Regions from separate parts of the Streptomyces sp. NPDC090798 genome, predicted to be linked through region 2. Evidence: riboswitches for the same ligand, from Rfam matches in the RefSeq annotation. Region 2 holds a riboswitch; each other region holds the start of a gene.
What was found. A riboswitch is a leader RNA that binds a small molecule or an ion and turns the genes downstream of it on or off. The one in region 2 is predicted to bind cyclic di-AMP.
Positions count from the first base shown of each region.

Region 1: it holds a riboswitch for cyclic di-AMP, as region 2 does, so the genes downstream of both, ACIQTP_RS45865 (NlpC/P60 family protein) here and ACIQTP_RS39795 (transglycosylase family protein) in region 2, are expected to answer to the same signal.
Region 3: it holds a riboswitch for cyclic di-AMP, as region 2 does, so the genes downstream of both, ACIQTP_RS28435 (C40 family peptidase) here and ACIQTP_RS39795 (transglycosylase family protein) in region 2, are expected to answer to the same signal.

Region 1 covers NZ_JBIVXA010000042.1:11,352-13,605, forward strand. The annotation lists gene ACIQTP_RS45865 (NlpC/P60 family protein) at 1-1,111, opposite strand, end outside; cyclic di-AMP (ydaO/yuaA leader) riboswitch at 1,118-1,290, opposite strand; gene pcrA (DNA helicase PcrA) at 1,605-2,254, shown strand, end outside.
Region 2 covers NZ_JBIVXA010000027.1:64,458-66,711, reverse strand. The annotation lists gene ACIQTP_RS39800 (transglycosylase family protein) at 1-702, shown strand, start outside; cyclic di-AMP (ydaO/yuaA leader) riboswitch at 886-1,049, shown strand; gene ACIQTP_RS39795 (transglycosylase family protein) at 1,054-1,773, shown strand; gene eno (phosphopyruvate hydratase) at 2,110-2,254, shown strand, end outside.
Region 3 covers NZ_JBIVXA010000014.1:68,728-70,981, reverse strand. The annotation lists gene ACIQTP_RS28440 (DUF6328 family protein) at 1-454, opposite strand, end outside; gene ACIQTP_RS28435 (C40 family peptidase) at 542-1,015, opposite strand; cyclic di-AMP (ydaO/yuaA leader) riboswitch at 1,019-1,204, opposite strand; gene ACIQTP_RS28430 (hypothetical protein) at 1,552-1,857, opposite strand; gene ACIQTP_RS28425 (ATP-dependent Clp protease proteolytic subunit) at 1,865-2,254, opposite strand, start outside.

The DNA of each region.
Region 1 (2,254 bases), on a different contig from region 2:
ACGCGCCCGGCTTGGGGGCGTGGATCATCATGCCGTTGCCGATGTAGAGGCCGACGTGGCTGATGTCGTCGTAGAAGAAGACGAGGTCACCGGGCTTGATGTCGGCGAGCGAGACGGTCGTGCCCGCATTCACCTGGTCGTAGGTGGTGCGCGGGAGGGTGACGCCGGCGGCCTTCCAGGCGGCCTGGGTGAGGCCGGAGCAGTCGTAGGAGCCGGGCCCGGTCGCGCCCCAGACGTACGGCTTGCCGATCTGGGTGCGGGCGAAGGCGAGGGCTTTGTCGGCCTTGGCGGTGTACGAGGTGTCGGTGGCCGCATTCCCGGAGGTGCCGGCGGAGCCAGTGGTCCCGGAGGTGCCGGAACCCGTCTGTTGCCCGGCGGCCGCCTCCTGGGCCTTCTTCTCCGCCGCGGCCTGCTGTTGGGCCAGCTCCGCCGCCTTGCGGTCGGCCGCTTCCCGCTTCTTCCTCTCGATCGCCGCCAGCCGCGCCTTCTCCTCGGCGGTCAGCTTCGAGAGCAGCGAGCGCGCCTCGGCGAGCTTGCGCTGGACGTCGGCCTTGGACGTCCTGAGCGCGCTCTGCGTCGTGGTGAGTGTCTGCAGACTCTTGGAGGCCTCCGCACGCTTCTTGGTGGTGGCGGCCTGCTCGGTGACGTAGTCGTCGACGGCCGCCTTCTGGCGGGTGGTCAGACGGTTCATCAGCTGGGTCTGGTCGAAGTAGTCCTGCGGATTGTCGGCCAGCAGGAGGCTCGCGGTGTCGGGGGCGGCGGCGCCGGTGCGGTACTGCGCCGCGGCGAACGAACCCAGCTCCTCGCGCGCGGTGTTGAGCTTCTCGGTGCGCTGGGCCACGTCGTCGAGGAGGGAGTCGACGCGCTTGCGCTGCTGGGCGGTCTTCTCCCTGGTCGCGTTGTACTTCTCGGTCGCCGTCTCGGCCTGGTGGTAGAGGTCGTCGACCTTCTTCTCGACCTCTTCGACGCTCGGCTTGGAGTCGGCCGAGGGCGCGGCGTTCGCCGTCTGGGAGAGCAGGGCCACGGAGGTGAGGGCCGCCGTGGCGAGGGCGGGAGTCCGTATACCCGCTATGCGCGTAGCCGTAGGACTCCACTTGCGGTGCGACGCCAAGGTGGCGACTCCTTCCGTCATCCGCCTACCGAGTTAGCTGTCGGGTTCGGGCGGGTGCTTCCGGAAGGTTTGCCCTACGGTCCTTGCCCGCAGGGCGGTTGGACCGATTCACCCCAAGTTCGGTTGGGTCCCCGGCTCCGGCTGCCGCGTGGGCGCACCGGACTCGGCGGAGGCCGCACGGCCCGGCGACGTTCGCCGGTTGGGTCGAGCGGCCTGCCCGGCACGCTAGCCAACTCATAACTGTTCTGTGAAGTTTGATGTGCGATATGCCCGATACATTTTCGTGACCTTGATCTGGCGGGCCGTTGACCGTGGCTGACCGTGATGAACCGATCCTGAGCGGTGACGGCGTCCTGTGCGGTAAGAGGGGCGGGGTGCGGTAGGAGGGGCGGGAAAGCGATGCGGGAAGAGATCATGCGCGGTCGCGGAAAAACCGGTCGGGTTTCCAGGGTGGCCGCGGGTTGTCAGTGGGGCCGCCTAGACTCGGAGAGCGATGAGCAGCCTCTTTGATGACAGCTTTCTGGCGGACCTCCAGCCTTCCGGGGCCCACGAGGAAGAGCCCCCGCCGCCGCCCGAGGACGGGGCGCCGGAGCCGCTTCCGGACGACCTGTTCGGCGGCCGCTTCGACGTGCCCGCGAGCCGGGACGCCTACTACCGCGACGGCGCGCCCCGCCCCGCCGTGGACCCGGCGGCCCTGCTGGACGGGCTGAACGAGAACCAGCGCGCGGCCGTGGTGCACTCCGGCTCCCCGCTGCTCATCGTGGCCGGCGCGGGCTCCGGCAAGACCCGGGTACTCACCCACCGCATCGCCCACCTGCTGGGCGAGCGTCATGTCCACCCGGGCCAGATCCTCGCGATCACCTTCACGAACAAGGCCGCGGGCGAGATGAAGGAGCGCGTCGAGCAGCTCGTCGGCCCGCGCGCGAACGCGATGTGGGTCATGACCTTCCACAGCGCGTGTGTGCGGATCCTGCGCCGCGAGAGCAAGAAGCTCGGCTTCACCTCCTCGTTCTCGATCTACGACGCCGCCGACAGCAAGCGGCTGATGGCGCTCGTCTGCCGTGACCTGGATCTCGATCCCAAGCGCTTCCCGCCCAAGTCCTTCAGCGCCAAGATCTCGAACCTGAAGAACGAGCTGATCGA
Region 2 (2,254 bases):
GACCAGGGCCTCACCCCCTGGCCGACCTGCGGACCGCTCTCCGGGCTGAGCAAGAACTCGGGCGACATCCTGGTCGACACGGGCGTGGCGAACGACTCGTCCAAGGGATCGAATTCATCCGGTTCGTCCAGTTCGTCTGCGACGTCGACTCCGTCCACCCCGTCCGCCTCGTCCGGCTCGACGTCCGATTCGCCTTCGTCTGATTCGTCTTCGTCTGGCTCGTCTTCGTCCGGTTCGTCCTCGAAGGCGACCAGGAACGCGACCGAGAACACGACGAAGGCCGACACCGGCGGCACTCAGGGAGCGGACGGCTCCGATACGGAGACGACGAAGGGTGACAGCTCGGGCAACTCCGGCCAGAGTGACGACCCTTCCGGCGCGTCCGAGAGTGCGACGACCGGCGCCGGTCGTCACCGTGGCGACAACGCGGACGAGAACGCCACCGACAGCGCCGTGGACGGTCGCACCGACGACTCCTCGGGGCGGCACGCCTCGCGCGGCGTCGGCGCCTCCCGTGGTGTCGTCGACGGCTCCTACGTCGTGCGCGCCGGAGACAATCTCTGGACCATCGCGGACGCCCTTGACCTCGAAGGCGGATGGGCCGAGCTGTACGACGCGAACAAGAAGACGGTCGGCGTCGACCCGAACCTGATCCTCCCCGGTCAGAGCCTTGCAGTTGGTGCTGAACCGGGCGAAAAGTAGGGGCAGTTCACGTCATGGTTCGCTGTGTAATGTCCGGTTTGGCGTGAGTGAGAGATGGATCTCAAAGACCCTGATCGTCTTTGGAATTCAGTCGATCGACTGCTTACGGTCGTGACCGCTCGCCACAGCGGGCCCCGACGGTCGCCAACGCCGAATCCTGCCAGCGGCCGTACGGGAACAGTCGACGCGTCAGCGCCGTAGGCAGGAGCGGGGGACCCAAGGTAAGCGCCGCGCCCGGTAGTTGACCGGGAGTGGCTTGGGGTGAAGCCGAGCGCTCACAGCGCACGGCCGGGCACTCACCCGCCCGAACCCGACAGCTCACCTCGCAGGCGTCGGTGAGGGGATCTCTCCATGCTGTTTTCCAGCAAGGGCAAGCACCGCCGCCCGACCGTTTTCAACCGGACCACCCGTGTCGCCACGCTCGCCGGTGTCACCGGTGTCGCCATCGCCGCTCCGCTGATGGCGGCCGGCAGCGCCTCCGCCGCCACCACCTCCGAGTGGGACACCGTCGCCCAGTGCGAGTCCGGCGGGAACTGGTCCATCAACACCGGCAACGGCTACTACGGCGGTCTGCAGTTCTCGGCCTCCACCTGGGCCGCGTACGGCGGCACCGCGTACGCCGCGACCGCCAACCAGGCCTCCAAGTCCCAGCAGATCACCATCGGCGAGAAGGTCCTCGCCGCGCAGGGCAAGGGCGCCTGGCCGACCTGCGGCACGGGCCTTTCGGGCGCCGCGTACACCGGCGGCTCGAGCACCCCGTCGACCTCGTCCTCCTCGAACGGCTCCTCGTCGAACAGCTCGCCGAGCACTGGCACCACCACCCGCTCGACGGACACCGCGGCCTCCCGTTCGGCGTCCCGTCCGGCCGCCGGGAAGACCGTCTCCACCCCGACCGGCAAGAAGGTCAAGAAGGGTGACGGCGAGTACAAGGTCGTCAAGGGTGACAGCCTCAGCTCGATCGCCGAGAAGAAGAAGATCAAGGGCGGCTGGCAGCAGCTGTTCAAGCTGAACAAGGACATCGTCGACGACGCCGACTTCATCTACCCGGGTCAGCAGCTTCACCTCAGCTGATGATCGGCAGCCTCACCCAAGCCGAATGACAGGTTCCTCATAAAAGGGGTCTCCACACTGGAGACCCCGGTGAGGGCCACCCCCGTCCCCACGGGCCCCCCGCTCCGGTGCGTGTTCCCCCGTACGCACCAGAGCGGGGTTTTTCGTATCCGGCATTCGTAGCGAGCGTTTCGTACCCAGATTTCCGTACCCGTTTTTGTTCCGTTCTGGAACAATGTGTACGTTCAGTTCTGCCCAAGGGGTGGGCGACCGGCTGGCCGATCCCCCCGGGGCGGTTAGGCTCATGTCGCGAAGCCATCACAGGCTCCGCGTACCCGCGTCACATCCCAGAAGGAGATGCTCGTGCCGTCCATCGACGTCGTCGTAGCCCGGGAAATCCTGGACTCCCGAGGCAACCCCACGGTCGAGGTCGAGGTCGGCCTCGACGACGGCAGCACGGGTCGTGCCGCCGTTCCGTCCGGCGCGTCCACCGGCGCCTTCG
Region 3 (2,254 bases), on a different contig from region 2:
GGGGCAGGAGGCCCCACAGCGTCCCACAGACGAGCAGCGTGCCCGCGCCCGAGGCGATCCCGGCGGCGCGTCCCAGCGCCACGTCCACGGCGAGCAGCACCGATCCCGTCAGCGCCAGCATGAGCACGCCCATCCCGATCGTGGCCAGGACGGAGGAGACCCGCACGATGGTCGGCTTCGCGCCCTGCCGGAACAGTGCCCTGTGCAGCGCGGCCGGCGCCATGAAGAGCGCGGCCGCCACCACGGCCAGCAGGAGCGTGGTGACGTACGTGGCGCGCTGCACCGTGTCGAGGGACGGGAAGCGCGGGGTGAACGCCAGTGTCAGCAGGAACGCGAAGAGGATCTGCACACCGGTCTGCGTGACGCGCAGCTCCTGGAGCAGTTCGCCGAAGTTGCGATCGGCACGCTCGAGGGGCGTCTCGTTCCGTTCCTCGGAGGGAGGTCGTTCAGCCATGCTGAACGAGTAACCGGTCCGTCCACTTTTCACGCCCCTGGGTGGGGTCCCGAGGGGGCGCCGGCCGGCGGCACCCCCTCGGGCAGGTCAGCTGACCCGGCCGTACCAGACGCTCTTCGTCCAGATCTTCTGCAGCTTCACGACCTCCCCGGTCTTCGGGGAGTGCCAGATCTTTCCCTTCCCGGCGTAGATGCCGACGTGGTACACGTTCCGGCCCGAGTGGAAGAACACCAGGTCTCCGGCCTTGCGGTGGGACGCGGAGATGTGGTGCGTCTTGTTGTACTGCGCCGCGGCCGTACGAGGCAGCGTCTTGCCCGCCTTCTTGTACGAGTAGAGCGTGAGCCCGGAGCAGTCGAAGCGGCGTGGCCCGGCGGCACCGTACTGGTACGGAGAGCCTTTCTTGGAAGCCGCGACCTGAAGTGCCTTCGTCGCCAGTGTGGCCGCTTCGGCGTCGGATGCGACGCCAGGAACCACAAGGCTGCCGCCCACGGCGGCCAAGGTGAGCGCCGAGGCCGTACCGGCCCGGGTCCACAGCGACGGGACACGATTGAGCGCAGTCATGCGCAACCCTTCGTCAGCCGCCTGTGAAGGATGACCTGTCGGATTCGGGCTGGCGAAGTAGCCCGGCCGCTTGCGCGGCTTCACCCCAAGGACCGCCCGGATCTCTCCGGCGACCCGTCTTGCTGGGTCCTCCACTCCTGCCGATGCACTTCTGTCGACCGGTCATCCAGGCAGCGGCAGGACTCGGCGTCCGCCCGGACCGCCCCGCCGCTGTGGCGGGGGCTTGTCGTCGGAAGGGATCTTCACGCATGGCAGTCCGAAAATCCGAGCGGAAGCGGCGATTTGTGGGGTTACTCACCACTCACCCGTTCGGGTGGACGACCCTCTGTTCGGGCGATGTTGGGGACACCGACGACGCTCGTACCTGCACCGGAGCGTCTCATTCCGCCTTTGCGCTACGCGCGTTGCGCAACTTTTCGGGTTCCTCGAAGGGACCTGTGACTACTCCATCAGGGGGTACTCCATCTGGTCCGTTTGAACCCCGGGCCGGACGCCTCGCCGACTCGGCACGCATGGCGGCCCGGGGTGTGGATGCGTCAGTTGTCGGCGTCGGGCGGCAGGGTGACGCGGGCCGCCCGCCGCTCACCGTCGAGGACGCGCAGGGCCTGCGCCAGCGTCGGCGCGTGCACCTCGCTCTCGCCGCGCTGGTGCATCAGCGCGAGGGCGTCCCGCAGCTCGGTGGCCTTGGCGACCAGCGCCTGGGCGGCGCGCAGCCCACGATAGGTGTCGCCGGGCCTGGCCGGGTTGATACGGCCGAGCAGGTCGACCACGTCGAGGTAACGGTCGATCAACTCGGCCTCGGCTCGCGTCAGCGCGGGCAGCGGGGGCAGTTCGGGCACCATCGGCGGATCACCTCGCGTCGGGTGTGGCGTTCCTCGCACCGGGCGCGGTGCGCGAGGTCTTGCGGCTGGGGATGATCCCGTCCACCAGTCCGTACGCCAACGCGGCCTGTGCGTCCAGGATCTTGTCCCGCTCGATGTCGGCGGCGACCTGTTCAGGACTCTGCCCCGTGTGCCGTACGAGCATGTCCTCCAGCAGCCTCCGAGTGCGCATCAACTCCTCGGCCTGGAGGGCCAGATCGCTCGCCTGTCCCTGTACCGGCCCGGGAAGTGACGGCTGGTGGATCAGCACCCGGGCCCCCGGCAGCGCGAACCGCTTGCCGGGCGCGCCGCCGGCCAGCAGTACGGCGGCGGCCGACGCGGCCTGCCCCAGACAGGTGGTCTCCACGTCGCAGCTGAC